2 regions of the Methylobacterium sp. Leaf111 genome follow, and region 2 is predicted to be linked to the other one. Evidence: predicted binding sites of a transcription regulator. Region 2 holds the regulator's gene; the other holds the start of a gene.
What was found. Region 2 encodes PhoB, which activates phosphate uptake and scavenging genes when phosphate is short. Its sites were predicted from a motif close to TGTCATNNANCTGTCAT; they were not measured.
Positions count from the first base shown of each region.

Region 1: ASF41_RS06820 (DUF1045 domain-containing protein) is a predicted target of PhoB. The motif match lies at 1,984-2,000, and genes of this name have one in related genera.

Region 1 is NZ_LMNE01000006.1:37,695-44,980, reverse strand. Features, by position in the region: gene ASF41_RS06840 (RidA family protein) at 1-15, opposite strand, end outside; gene ASF41_RS06835 (GlsB/YeaQ/YmgE family stress response membrane protein) at 338-604, shown strand; gene ASF41_RS06830 (DUF2892 domain-containing protein) at 715-933, opposite strand; gene ASF41_RS06825 (DUF3108 domain-containing protein) at 1,050-1,952, opposite strand; gene ASF41_RS06820 (DUF1045 domain-containing protein) at 2,093-2,758, shown strand; gene ASF41_RS06815 (DapH/DapD/GlmU-related protein) at 2,771-3,400, shown strand; gene phnC (phosphonate ABC transporter ATP-binding protein) at 3,493-4,287, shown strand; gene phnD (phosphonate ABC transporter substrate-binding protein) at 4,318-5,244, shown strand; gene phnE (phosphonate ABC transporter, permease protein PhnE) at 5,293-6,171, shown strand; gene phnE (phosphonate ABC transporter, permease protein PhnE) at 6,168-7,019, shown strand.
Region 2 is NZ_LMNE01000073.1:39,322-46,607, reverse strand. Features, by position in the region: gene ASF41_RS21685 (MFS transporter) at 1-922, shown strand, start outside; gene ASF41_RS21680 (SDR family NAD(P)-dependent oxidoreductase) at 997-1,809, shown strand; gene ASF41_RS21675 (matrixin family metalloprotease) at 1,902-2,930, shown strand; gene phoB (phosphate regulon transcriptional regulator PhoB) at 2,984-3,688, opposite strand; gene phoU (phosphate signaling complex protein PhoU) at 3,719-4,444, opposite strand; gene pstB (phosphate ABC transporter ATP-binding protein PstB) at 4,531-5,349, opposite strand; gene pstA (phosphate ABC transporter permease PstA) at 5,402-6,292, opposite strand; gene pstC (phosphate ABC transporter permease subunit PstC) at 6,326-7,286, opposite strand, start outside.

The DNA of each region.
Region 1 (7,286 bases), on a different contig from region 2:
GCGCTGGATCGTCATGGCGGGGATACGTGCCTCTCGCGTGTCGGCCGCGGGATGCCGCTGGGCACCCCTGGAATGCCCCCTTGGCATCCCGGCTCGGGGCAAGCGTTGTGCCGCGTCGGGGACCCGAACGTAAAGGCCCCCCGCGCCCGGCGCGCGCGGCGAACCGGGCGCGCCGGATCGGCGTTTCCGTCCACGTGACAAAGTCCCGTCGTGCGGCGCAACTCATCCCGCGGGTGCGGCGTTCTCACCCCATGCGCCAAGGCCAAGGCTCGAAAGCCGGCCCCTGCCGCCAGTGACGTCCGACCCAGAGGGTTCGGCCAAGTTCGAGGATCAGCTCATGGGTATCATCTGGACCATCATCATCGGCTTTCTGGCCGGTGTCATCGCCAAGTTCATCATGCCGGGCAGCAACGAGCCCGGCGGCTTCATCCTGACCACGATCCTCGGCATCGTCGGCGCCTTCGTCGCCACCTTCCTCGGCCAGGCGCTGGGCTGGTACGGTCCGAACCAGGGCGCGGGCCTGATCGGCGCCGTCGTCGGCGCCATCGTCGTGCTGGCGATCTACGGCTTCATCCAGGGCCGCCGCTCGACCACCACGCTGTAAGGCCAGCGACGTCCGAAGCCCGAAACGAGATGGGGCGCCTCACCGAGGCGCCCCTTTTTCGTGTCCGGTCGCGATCCGCCCGATGCCGTGGGCACCGGGCGCGGGGCCGGTCAGGCCTCGGTGGCGGCCTTGACGGCGCAGTGGCCGGTGGCGCCGCGGATGGCGAGGCCGGCGCCGACCACGAGGGCCGCGAGGCTGAGCCACTTGTTCGGGCGCGGCTGCGCGGCGGCGGCGGCGATGCCGAGGCCGAGCACCACCGAGACGGCGCGCTCCGTGGTGGTGAGGTTCGGGGTGCCGCTGAAGATGTCGTGGATCATCGCATTGGCCATGCTGGCGTCTCCTGTGCTGCGTCGCGGGGCGAACGCGGCGGGGGAACGGGCGTTCCACCGCCGGCGTGCGGGGCGGCACGAGGTCGTCGCCGGGCCCGGTCCCAGCCACGCCCCAGCTAGCGGGCGTTGGGCAGCCGCACGGTCACGCCGGGCCTCGCCGCCGGGGCGTCCGGGCCGGCCGGCGGCGCCCCGCCCCAGCGGGTCGCCTCGATGCGCACCGAGCCCCAGCCGGTGGCGACCGTGATCGACAGCGGCAGCAGCAGCGCCCCGTCGAGGATCGGGGCGAAGCGCACCCGCATGTCGTCGTTGGCGGCCATGCGGCGGACGTTGCTCCCGCCGGAGCGGTGCCCGGAGATCGGCACCCACCGGACCCGGCAGTCGAGGGCGGGGCCGCGATAGGCGCCCTCCGTCACCGTGGCGAGGCTGCCCCGCGACAGCACGAGGTCGGCCCGGCTCGCCCCGTCGAAGACCGGGATGCGCCGGTCGCACAGGCCGGGGTCCAGGGGAGCGGTCCCGAGGGGAATCGTCAGCATGGTCAGGGGGTCGACCACGCCGACCCTGTCCTCCGGCGCCACCGGGACCCGGTCGTCGCGCGGGGTCGGGGGCGGCGCGACGCTGGCGCTGCGCACGCGCCCGCCGGCGAGGTCGAGTTCCACCGCGATCGGCTTGCCGCCGTAGCGGCTGTCGATCCGGAAGGTGGCGGTGACCGCGCCGGCGCGATTCGTCGACCCCGCGACGGTGGCCTTGCCGGCCCCGTCGAAGAAGAAGCCGGCGAGGCCGCGCAGGCCCGCCTCGAGCTCGAGGGCGTAGCGCGCGTCCGCCCGCTCGACCGCGAGGCTCGCCTCGCCCGCCGGCAGGTTCAGGAAGCTCAGGCCGTAGGCGGCCGTGAAGCGGCGCGTGGGCGCCTCCCCCGCGGCCTGCGCGCCGGCCCCGCCGGCCACTAGCAGGGCGACCGCCACGGCAAGGGAGGGCGGAGTCAGGGTCCGGATCTGTCTGTGCCTGCGCGCGGACACGGCCATCGCCTCATCGCGCCTCGGACGGCGCCCAGCCTGTCATATCGGCGTCGGGCGCCCGTGGTATGCGCGCTTCGGCACCTCGCGCGCGGGCGCACCCCGTGCGGCCCACCCCGCCCCTCGCGTGCCGCCAGGACACGACCCCGTTGGACCGACCCGCCCGATACGCCCTCTACTTCACGCCCGCCCCCGGCTCGGCCCTGGACGCCTTCGGCGAGGCGATCCTCGGTCCCGGCCCGGCGCCCGGCCCGGAGGCGCTCCGGGCGATCCTGGCCGCCCACACCGCCGAGCCGCGCACCTACGGCTTCCACGCCACCCTGAAGGCGCCGATGCGCCTCGCCCCCGGCGCCACCGAGGCCGATCTCCTCGCGGCGGCCGAGGCCCTGGCCGCGCACCGGAGCCCCCTGCCCGTCGGCCCCCTGCGGGTCGCCGCCCTCGGGGCCTTCGCCGCCCTGGTGCCGGTTGCCCCCCCGGCCGCCCTCGGCCTCCTCGCCGCCGAGTGCGTCGCGGCCCTCGATCCCCTGCGCGCGCCCCTCACGCCCGCCGAGCGGGCCCGCCGCCGCCCCGAGCGCCTCGATCCCCGCGGCCGGGCGCTGCTGGAGCGCTGGGGCTATCCGCACGTCTTCGAGGCCTTCCGCTTCCACATGACGCTCACCGGCCCCCTCGGGCCGGAGGACGGGGCGACCGCCCTGCCCCTGCTGGCCGCCGCCGCCGCGGGCCTGCCCGACCTGACGGTCGATGCGGTGAGCGTGGTCGTCCAGGACGGCGCGGGCCCGTTCCGCCTCCTGCGCCGCCTTCCCTTCCTCGCCTGACAGGATCGCCCGATGGTCTCCGATCGCCTCGGCCTCGAACCGGCCGTCCACCCGACCGCCGAGCTCTCGGCGTGCCGCCTCGGCCGCTACACCGAGGTCGGCGCGCGCACGCGCCTCAGCGAGACGCATCTCGACGATTACACGTACATCGTCGAGGACGGGCAGGCGAACCACACCACCATCGGCAAGTTCTGCTCCATCGCCTCCCACGTGCGGATCAACCCCGGCAACCACCCGATGGAGCGGGCCTCGCAATCCCACGTCACCTACCGGGCCGGCGCCTACTGGCCGGGGGAGGAGCGGGACGAGCCCGCCTTCTTCGCCCGGCGCCGGGCCCTGCCCGTCCGCATCGGCCACGACGTCTGGATCGGCCACGGCGCCGTCATCCTGGCCGGGCGCACCATCGGCACCGGGGCGGTGGTGGGCGCCGGCACGATCGTGACGCGGGATGTCGCGCCCTACACCGTCGTGGTCGGCAATCCGGGCCGGGTCGTGCGCCGCCGCTTCCCCGAGGCGATCGCCGAGCGCCTGCTGGCCCTGGCCTGGTGGGATTGGGACCACGCCCGCCTGCGCCGCGCCCTGCCGGACTTCCGCGCCCTGTCGATCGACGCGTTCCTGGAGCGCTACGAAGCAGAGGCCTGAGACTTCCGGCTCTCGATTAGCCGAACAACTGTCATGATCCTGTCGTGCCCCGCGGGTTTACCGGCGTTCATCGTGAAGCGCCGGATACCCGCATGCTGATCCTCGAAGATCTGACGCGCCGTTACGGCGACCGCCGCGCCGTGGAGCGCGTCTCCCTCGCCATCCCCCGCGGCCGCTTCGTCGGCGTGATCGGGCGCTCGGGCGCCGGCAAGTCGACCCTGCTGCGGATGATCAACCGCCTCGCCGAGCCGACGGGCGGCCGCATCCTGTTCGACGGCCTCGACGTCACGGCCCTGCGCGGGCGCGACCTGCGGCGCTGGCGGGCGCGCTGCGCCATGATCTTCCAGCAGTTCCACCTCGTCGGCCGCCTCGACGTGCTCAGCAACGTCCTGATGGGCCGGCTCTCGGAGGTGCCCCGTCACCGCGCGCTGCTCAAGCTCTGGTCCGAGCGCGAGCGCGCCCTGGCCCTGGCCGCCCTCGACGGCTTCGGCATGGGCGACTTCGCCGGGCACCGGGCCGACCAGCTCTCCGGCGGCCAGCAGCAGCGCGTCGCCATCGCGCGGGCGATGATGCAGGCCCCCGACCTGATCCTGGCCGACGAGCCCGTGGCCTCCCTCGACCCGCGCAACACCCGCATCGTCATGGACGCCCTGGCCGAGGCCAACCGGCGCCACGGCATCACGGTCCTGTGCAACCTGCATTCCCTGGATCTGGCCCGCACCTATTGCGACCGCCTCGTCGGCCTCGCCGACGGCCGCCTCGTGTTCGACGGCTCCCCCGCCGACCTCACCGAGGACGTCGCCCGCCAGCTCTACGGGCTGGAGGCGGGCGAGGTCATGGACGCGCCCGCGCGCCGCGCGCCCTACCCCGCCGCCCTCGTCGCCTGAGTCCTGAAACCCTCCATCCGGGAGTTTCCCATGCTGACCCGCCGATCCCTCGCCGGAGCCCTCGCGCTCGCCCTCCTCGCCGCGCCCGCCGCCGCCCAGGACTGGAGTGCGGCCTATCCGGAGCTGACCCTGGCGGTGATCCCGGCCGAGAACGCGTCGGGCACCACCGATCGCTACGCGCCGATGACCGCCTACCTGTCGAAGGCCCTCGGGGTGCCGGTCAAGCTGCGCATCGCCAACGACTACGCCGCCGTGATCGAGAGCCAGCGTGCCGGCAACGCCCAGCTCGCCTTCTACGGCCCCGCCTCCTTCGCCCGCGCGGTGATGACCGGCGTCAAGGTCGAGCCCATCGTCAACCAGCGCCACAACACCGGCGCCTCGGGCTACTATTCGGTGGTCTACGTGCGCGCCGACAGCCCCTACAAGACGATCGAGGACCTCAAGGGCAAGAACCTGGCCCTGGTCGACCCGAACTCCACCTCCGGCAACCAGGCGCCGCGCTTCTTCCTGAACAAGGCCGGCTACCCGGTCGACACGGTCTTCGGCAAGACCGTCTATGCCGGCAGCCACGAGAACGCGGTCCTCGCCCTGGTGCAGGGCACCGTGGACGCGGCGGCCAACCTCTACAACACCGACACCGACACCATGGTCACCCGCATGGCCGCCAAGGGCATGCTGAAGAAGCCCGATGGCACGCCGATGAGCCAGGCCGATTTCCGCGTGGTGTTCAAGTCCGACTTCCTGCCCGAGGGCCCCTTCGCCATGCTGTCGAGCCTGCCCGACGCCCTCAAGGCGAAGATCCGCGAGGCCCTGGTGGCGATGCCCACGGCCGACAAGGCGGCCTTCGACTGGCTCTCGGACGGCAAGGACCAGGGCCTCACCCCCGTGACCCTGAAGGACTACCAGCCGATCATCGAGATGCTGAAGTTCAACGACGACCAGCGCCGCAAATCTTGACCGGACCCGTCACGAGCCGTGGGCGCGGGGGCGCGCCGGGGACGACCGATGCCTGAGCGGATCGCGCCCCTGCCCCCGGACCGGGCCGCCGCCCTGGCGGGGGCCTACGACGCCGCCGTCGCCGCGACCCGGCGCCGGACCTGTGCGGGCCTCGCCGGGCTCGTCGTCCTCACCGGGCTCGCCGCCTGGGCCGCGGAGGTGCGCCCCTGGGTGCTGGCGACCCATCTCGGCCGCTTCACCGACTACATCGTCCAGATCCTGCCACCCCTGACCTGGGCGAACCTGCCGGGGGACCTGGCCGAATGGTACTGGGGCGGGCCGAAATGGCTCGGGCTCCTGGGGGAGACGCTGCTGATGGCCTATCTCGGCACCCTCCTGGGGGCGATCGGCGGCGTCCTCCTGTGCTTCTCCGCCGCCGCCAACGTGACGGGCAGCCGGACGGCCTGCATCCTGGTGCGGCGCGGGCTCGAATTCTGCCGCACCGTGCCCGAGATCGTGTTCGCGCTGCTCTTCGTCATCGCCTTCGGCCTCGGGCCGATGGTGGGCGTGCTGGCCCTGGCGATCCACAGCACGGGGGCGCTCGGCAAGCTGTTCTCGGAGGTCGTCGAGAACATCGACATGCGGCCGGTGGAGAGCCTCACCGCCGCCGGGGCCGGGCGGATCGAGACCCTGCGCTTCGCCGTGCTGCCGCAGGTGCTGTCGAACTTCGTCTCCTACGGGCTGCTGCGCTTCGAGATCAACGTGCGGGGTGCCGGCGTCATGGGCTTCGTCGGCGCCGGCGGCATCGGGCAGGAGCTCCTCGTGGCGATCCGCAACTTCTACTACGCCGACGTCAGCGCCATCCTGGTCCTGATCATCCTCACCGTGATGGCGATCGACCTCGGCACCGAGCGCCTGCGCCACGGGCTGCTCGGGGGCCTGCGATGACCGGCCCCGACCCGACCCCGGCCGAGATCGCCGCCCTGCGCCGGCGCTTTCCCGACAGCTTCCGGCCGGCCTGGCGGGGGCGCCTCCTGGCGGTCCTGGCGCTGGCCGGCCTCGCCGCCCTGGCGGCCTACGCCCTGGTGCGCCTCGATGTCTCCGGCGCGCGCCTGCTGGCCGGTCTCGGCCGCCTCGGCGAGTTCAGCCTGCTGATGTGGCCGCCCGAGACCGGCGGCCGGGCCTTCGCCTTCCTCCAGGCGCTGGCCGAGACCCTCGGCATCGCCTTCATCGGCACACTGACGGCCGCGCTCGTGGCCTTTCCGGTGGCGTTCCTGGCCGCCCGCACCGTGGTGCCGAACCCCTTCGTGCACTTCACCGTCCGGCGCGGCCTCGACGTGATGCGCTCCGTCGACGTGCTGATCTGGGCCCTGATCTGGATCAACGTCGTCGGGCTCGGCCCCTTCGCCGGGGCGCTCGCTATCGCGTGCGCGGATGTCGGGGCGCTGGGCAAGCTGTTCTCCGAGGCGGTGGAGACCGCCGACGCCAAGGCCGGCGAGGGCGTCTCCGCCTCCGGCGGCACCGCGCTGCACCGCATCCGCTTCGGGCTGATCCCGGCGGTGCTGCCGGTGCTCGGCAGCCAGGTGCTGTACTTCTTCGAATCGAACACCCGCTCGGCCACCATCATCGGCATCGTCGGCGCGGGCGGCATCGGCCAGTATCTCAGCGAGCTGATCCGCGTCCTCGAACTGCGCCAGGTCGCCTTCCTGATCCTGATGATCCTGGTGACCGTGGCCCTCATCGACGCCGTCTCGGGACGCCTGCGCCGGGCCCTGATCGGCGGGGCCGCGCGCTAGGCGGCCGGTCCCGCGGCGAGATGGGGCGGATCGGGTCTGACGCGGCCCGGATCGTCCGCCCCGGGCCGGCCGGTCGCCGCATGGGGGATCGAGCCGCCGGGCGAACGTCCGAGGCATCGGCGCATCTCGCCAAGGGCGGGCGCCGTCGGGGACATCCTGCCGGAAAGCTCCCGGGTCGGGACGTCATCGCAGGGGCGGGCTGTCCCGCGCATCCCAGGCCTTCCCGGGTCCGTGGTGGTGCGTCTCGTCTTCGCGGCACGCAGTGGA
Region 2 (7,286 bases):
CATGGCCTCCGCCGCCGGTCCGACGGTGGCGGCCGCCATCCTGTCGGTGGCGAGCTGGCCCTGGCTGTTCCTGGTCAACCTGCCGGTGGGGCTGATCGCCCTGACGGTGGGGGCCCGCACCCTCCCGGTGACGCCCCGGAGCGGCGGGCGCTTCGACGTCCGCAGCGCCCTCCTCAACGCCGTGACCTTCGGGCTCCTCATCATCGGGGTCGACGGCCTCGGCGACCCGGTGACCCGGGGCGTGGCGCTGGCCGAGATCGGGGCGGCCCTGGCGATCGGCGCGGTGTTCGTCCGGACCCAGACCCGGCTGGCGCGCCCGCTCCTGCCCGTCGACCTCCTGCGGATTCCCGCCTTCGCCCTGTCGATGGCGAGCTCGGTCGCCTCCTTCGCGGCCCAGATGATGGCCTACGTCGCCCTGCCCTTCTACTTCCAGGACGTCCTGCACCTCTCCGAGACCCAGACCGGCTTCCTGATGACGCCGTGGCCCCTGGCCATCGCCCTGATGGCCCCGATCTCGGGGCGCCTCGCCGACCGCTACGCCCCGGGGCTGCTCGGCGGCCTCGGCCTCGCCCTGATGGCCACCGGCCTGACGGCGACGGCCCTCCTCCCCGCGGGCGCGTCGCATCCCGACATCGCCTGGCGCCTGACCCTGTGCGGCCTCGGCTTCGGGTTGTTCCAGTCGCCCAACAACAAGGTCATCATCACCAGCGCCCCGCGGGACCGCAGCGGCGGGGCGAGCGGGATGCAGTCCACCGCCCGCCTCACCGGACAATCCTTCGGCGCGGCCCTGGTGGCGGTGATCTTCGGCCTGCACCAGGGCGGCCCGCCGGCCGGGCCGGTGACCGCGACCCTGTGGTGCGCCGTCGCGCTGGCGAGCCTCGGGGCGGTGACCAGCGTCCTGCGGCGCCAGCCCCGCGCCTGACGCATCCGCCGCGATCGCACCAGGGCCCGACCTGCGCGTTGACCCGGATCAGTGCCTCTCCGAAGGACGATCCCATGAACCTCGACCTTTCCGGCAAGCGCGCCCTCGTCAGCGGCTCCACCAGCGGCATCGGCTACGCCATCGCCAAGGCCCTGGGCGAACTCGGCGCCAACGTGGCGATCAACGGGCGGACGCAGGACCGCGTCCGCGACGCCGTCGACCGCCTGAAGCGCGAGACCGGCCGTGCCGGCTTCATCGGGGCGCCCGGGGACGTCGCCAGTCCGGACGGGGCGGCCCGCGTGGTCGCCGGCCTGCCGGACGTCGACATCCTGGTGAACAACACCGGCATCTTCGAGCCGAAGCCGTTCTTCGAGATCCCGGACGAGGACTGGCAGCGGTTCTTCGAGACCAACGTGATGAGCGGCGTGCGCCTCGCGCGGGCCTACACCCCCGGCATGGTCGCGCGCGGCTGGGGCCGGGTGGTCTTCATCTCCAGCGAATCCGGCGTGAACATCCCGGTGGAGATGGTCCACTACGGGATGACGAAGACCGCCCAGCTCGCCGTGGCCCGGGGGCTCGCCGAGACCGTGTCGGGCAGCGGCGTCACCGTGAACAGCGTGCTGCCGGGGCCGACCCTGTCCGAGGGGGTCGCCGATTTCATGAAGAGCATGGCGCAGGGGCAGGACGGCGGAGCCGGGGGCGAGGTCGACCTCGACGCCGCCGGCCGCGCCTTCGTGGCCGAGCACCGCCCGACCTCGCTGATCGGCCGCCTCGCCACCGTCGAGGAGGTCGCCAGCATGGTCGCCTACATCTGCAGCCCGGCCGCCAGCGCCACCAGCGGGGCGGCGCTGCGCGTCGATGGCGGCGTGGTGCGCAGCATCGTGTGAGGACGTGCCGCCCCGACGCGTGGCGGCCGGTCCGGTAAGGATTTCGCAACCTCTGCCGCCGACCCTGGCCCGAACGCACGGGAGGGCGGTCGATGGGGGATTATGCGCTGGAAGGTCCGCGCTGGGGAACGGGCGCGGCAGGCACGGGCGGCGGCACCGTCACCTGGGCCGTCGACGGCACGATCCCCACCGGCTTCGTGAGCCTCCTCCAGGCCGCCTTCGCTACCTGGGCCGCCGCCGCCGACATCGCCTTCCAGCAGGTGGCCGCAACGGCCAACGCCCAGATCGACTTCACCCTCGGGGGGATCGACGGGCTCGGCAAGACCCTGGGCTACGCCACCTATTCCTACAGCGGCCAGCGCATGCAGTCCGCGGAGGTGACCTTCGACAGCGGCGAGGGCTGGCACGCCTCCGGCGCCCGCATCGTCGGCACCCAGAACGTGGATCTCTCCCTGGTGGCGCTGCACGAGATCGGCCACGCGCTCGGCCTCGACCATTACGACGCCAAGCCCGAGGTGATGAACGCCATCCTCGACAGGGGCATCACGACCCTGGCGGCCGGCGACATCGCCGGGATCCAGGCCCTGTACGGTGCGCCGCCCGCCCCGGTGGTGGCCGCGGCGGCACAGACGAGCCCGGTCGCCGGCACCGCCGTCACGGCGGTCTATCGGTTCTACGACACCCGTACGGGGGATCACTTCTACACCACGAGCACGGCCGAGAAGGCGCAGATCGAAAAGACGCTGCCGTGGTTCACCTACGAGGGCACCCCGTGGGCGGCCCCGGCCCAGGGCGCCGACACGGTGGACGTGTTCCGGTTCTTCGACACGGCCTCGAACGCCCACTTCTTCACGACGAGCGTCGCCGAGCGAGATCAGGTCGTCAAGACGGCGCCGACCTACACGTACGAGGGCGTGGCCTTCGAGGCCTACGCGGATGCGGGCGCCCCCGGCGGCCTGACCCTGGAGCGCTTCTACAACACCCAGACCGGCCAGCATCACTTCGCCGGCAGTGCCGAGGAAGCCAACGGCATCAACCACGGCGCCGCCGGTCCGGGCTGGGTCGACGAGGGCAAGGCCTTCACCGTCCACCTGCCCACCGACGCGATGATTTTCGCCTAGGCGGCGGGCCCGGCTGTCCGCCTGACGGCTGGGCCGGCGCGCCTCGGGATCGGCTACTCGGCCTCGGCCTCGAACATCTCGTCGAAGGAGTAGCCCGAGCCGCGGACCGTGCGGATCGGGTCGCTCTGGCGCGGGCGGTTCAGGGCCTTGCGCAGGCGCCCGACATGGACGTCGACCGTGCGCTCGTCGATGTAGATGTCGTGGCCCCAGACGCCGTCGAGGAGCTGCTCGCGCGAGAACACCCGGCCGGGGCTCTGCATCAGGAATTCGAGGAGCTTGAACTCGGTCGGCCCGAGATGGATCTCGCGGCCTTCCCGGCGGATGCGGTGGCTGACCCGGTCGAGCTCGATGTCGCCGGCCACCAGCAGGTTGGCGACGTGGGCCGGCTTGGCCCGGCGCAGCAGGGCGCGGACCCGGGCGAGGAGCTCCGGCACCGAGAACGGCTTCACGATGTAGTCGTCGGCGCCCGTTCCGAGGCCCCGGATGCGGTCGCCCTCCTCGCCCCGCGCCGTGAGCATGATGACAGGCAGCCGCTCGGTCTCGCGCCGGGCGCGGATGCGGCGGCAGAGCTCGATCCCCGACAGGGCCGGCAGCATCCAGTCGAGCAGGACGAGGTCGGGCACCTGCTCCTGCAGGCGCAGGTCCGCCTCGTCGCCGCGGGCGGCCGAGTCGACGATGAACCCCTCGGCCTCGAGGTTGTAGCGGAGGAGGAGGGTCAGGGCCTCCTCGTCCTCGACGATCAGGATACGCGTACTCATCGTGCGCTTTCGATCAGAGCGGCACGGGGGTCAGGCCGCGCCGGGCATGTCCACGGTGGCGTAGTTGGACGCGTCGTTCTTCGGGCGCTCGCGCTCGGCCAGGAGATTCTCGCCGGTGACGAGGTAGTGGATCGTCTCGGCGATGTTGGTGGTGTGGTCGCCGATGCGCTCGATGTTCTTGGCCACGAACAGGAGATGCGTGCAGAACGAGATGTTGCGCGGGTCCTCCATCATGTAGGTCAGGAGCTCGCGGAACAGGGAATTGTAGAGGGCGTCGATGGCGTCGTCGCGCTCCCAGACGTCGAGGGCCGCCTTGGTGTCGCGGCTGGCATAGGCGTCGAGGACGTCCTTGAGCTGCTCCTGCACCAGGTCGCTCATGTGCTGGACGCCGATGACGATCTTCTGCGGCTGGATCTGGTCGGCGATCGCCACGACGCGCTTGGCGACGTTCTTGGCGAGGTCGCCGATGCGTTCGAGATCGTTCGACACGCGGATCGCCGTCACGGTCTCGCGCAGGTCGATGGCCAGGGGCTGGCGCCGGGCGATGAGCAGGATCGCCCGCTCCTCGATCTCGCGCTGGAGGGTGTCGAGGCGGGCGTCGGCGGCGATCACCGCCTGGGCCAGGGGCGCGTCCCGGCGCACCAGGGCCTCGCCGGCCTCGGTCATCATCTTCTCGGCGATGCCGCCCATCTCGGAGATCGAGCGGCGCAGGTCCTCGAGGTCCGTATCGTAGGATTTGACGATGTGGTCGGGCATGGGGTTCGCTCCTCGATCGGGCCCGCCTGTCCGGGGCCCGCCCTGGCGGTGATGGGGGACGCGGGCCGAGACCGGCCGGCGGAGGATCAGCCGAAGCGGCCGGTGATGTAGTCCTGCGTCTGGCGCTTTTCCGGATTCATGAAGATGCGCGTGGTGGGCCCGAACTCCACCAGTTCGCCGAGATACATGAAGGCGGTGAACTGCGAGATGCGCGCCGCCTGCTGCATGTTGTGCGTGACGATGACGATGGTGAATTCCGAACGCAGCTGCTCGATCAGCTCCTCGATGCGGCCCGTCGAGATCGGGTCGAGGGCCGAGGTCGGCTCGTCGAACAGGATCACCTCGGGGCGCTGGGCCACCGTGCGGGCGATGCAGAGGCGCTGCTGCTGGCCGCCCGAGAGGCCCATGCCGGATTGCTTGAGCTTGTCCTTCACCTCGTCCCAGAGGGCGGCCTTGCGCAGGGATTCCTCGACGCGCATGTCGAGGTCGGCCTTGGGCAGCTTCTCGTAGAGGCGCAGGCCGAAGGCGACGTTGTCGTAGATCGACATCGGGAACGGGGTCGGCTTCTGGAACACCATGCCGATGCGCGAGCGCAGCTCGTTCAAGTCGACCCCGGAATCCAGGACGTTCTGGCCGTCGAGGAGGATCTCCCCTTCCGCGCGCTGGTCCGGATACAGGCTGTAGATCCGGTTGAAGGTGCGCAGCAGGGTGGACTTCCCGCAGCCCGACGGGCCGATCAGCGCCGTGACCTGGCGGTCGTGGAAGTTGAGGTTGACCGACTTCAGGCCGTGGAAGCTGCCGTAGTAGAAGTTCAGGTCCTTGACGGCGATGCGGACCGGTGAGGACTCGTCGGCCTTGTGGCGTCCGGTGAGCTGCGCGGACGTGATCCCGGGGGCGGCGTTCATCGGTTCAAGATCCTATCGGGCGAAGCGGCGGGGACAGGCGGCGCGCGGGTGATCAGCGCGACCGCTCGGTCTTGATGACGAAGCGGGCCACGATCGACAGGGCGAGGATCGTGACGGTGATGAGGAGGGCGCCGGCCCAGGCGAGCTGCTGCCAGTTCGGATAGGGCGAGAGGGCGAACTGGTAGATCATCACGGGCAGGTTCGGCACGCCGCCCATCAGGTTGGGGGCGAACCAGCTGTTGTTGTTGAGCGCGGTGAAGAGCAGCGGCGCGGTCTCGCCGGCGATGCGGGCCAGGGCCAGGATGATGCCGGTGACGATGCCGGCGCTGGCGCCGCGCCAGGTGATGCTCCGGATGACGATGGAGGGCGGGGCGCCCAGCGCGGCGCCGGCCTCGCGCAGGGTCGAGGGCACGAGGCGCAGCATGTCCTCGGTGGTGCGCACGATCACCGGGGTGGCGATGATGGCCAGCGCCACCGCGCCGGCCCAGCCGGAATAGGAGCCCATGGGGCGCACCATCAGCGTGTAGACGAACAGGCCGATGAGGATCGAGGGCGCCGAGAGCAGGATGTCGTTGAGGAAGCGGATGACGTCGGCGATCTTCGAGTTGCGGCCGTACTCGGCCAGGAACGTCCCCGCCATCACGCCGACGGGCGTCGCCACCAGGATGGCCAGGAGGGTCATCACCAGACTGCCGAGGATCGCGTTGGCGATGCCGCCGCCCTCGGAACCGGGCCCCGGCGTCGGGGCGGTGAAGAGGGTCGGCGAGACGCCCTTGATGCCCTCGACCACCAGCATGAACAGGATCGAGCCGAGCACGACGATGCCCACCAGCGTGGCGATCGTGCTCGCCAGGATCAGGATCCGGTCGGCGACCCGGCGGCCGGGCCGGACCCGGCTGATCCGGGCCGGGGCGGCGGTGGTGAGGGGGTTCGCGGCGTCCATGATGCGGCTCCTGACGACTCGGTGAGGCTGGCCTCAGGCGACCTTCGCGCGGCGGGTGAGGAGGCGCGCGACGATCAGGACGAAGAAGGTGATGACGAAGAGGATGCAGCCGAGGGCCATCAGGGCGTTCAGCTGCATCCCGTCGGCCTCGTTGAACTCGTTGGCGATGCGCGAGGCGATGGTGGAGCCCGGGTCGAAGACCGAGCCCGAGAGGCGGTTGGCGTTGCCGATGACGAAGGTCACCGCCATGGTCTCGCCGAGCGCCCGGCCGAGGCCCAGCATGATGGCCCCGATGATGGAGACCGAGGCCTGGGGCACCAGCACGTGGCGCACCACCTCCCAGGTGGTGCAGCCGATGCCGTAGGCGCTCTCCCGCAGCACCGTCGGGATCTGGTCGAGCATGTCGCGGGTGATCGAGGCCACGAAGGGCACGATCATGATGGCCAGGATGATGCCCGCGGTGAGGATGCCGACGCCCGAGGGGACGCGGGCATAGAACAGGGTGCCGACGATCGGCATGCCCTCGACGAGGTTCGACACCGGCACCTGCACGAAGCGGGCGAAGAGCGGGGCGAACACGAACAGGCCCCACATGCCGTAGATGATGCTCGGCACCGAGGCGAGGAGCTCGATGGTCATCGAGACGGGCTTGCGGGCCCAGCCGGGGCAGAGCTGCGTCAGGTAGACGGCGATGCCGAGGGAGAGCGGCACGCCGATCAGCAGGGCGAGGACGGCCGAGGCCAGGGTCCCGACGATGGCCACGAGGCCGCCGTACTGCTCCTGCCCAATGTTCCAGACGCTGGAGGTGATGAAGCCGAGGCCGAATTCCTGGAAGGCCGGCCAGGCGCCGTACGCGATGGAGACCAGGATGCCGGCCAGAAACAGGAGCACCAGGATCGCCGCGCCGTAGGAGGCCGCGCGGAACAGGCTGTCGCCGAGGCCGCCGGGCGTCTTGCGGGCCGCGGCGCGGCCCCGCGTCAGGGCGATCTGGTCA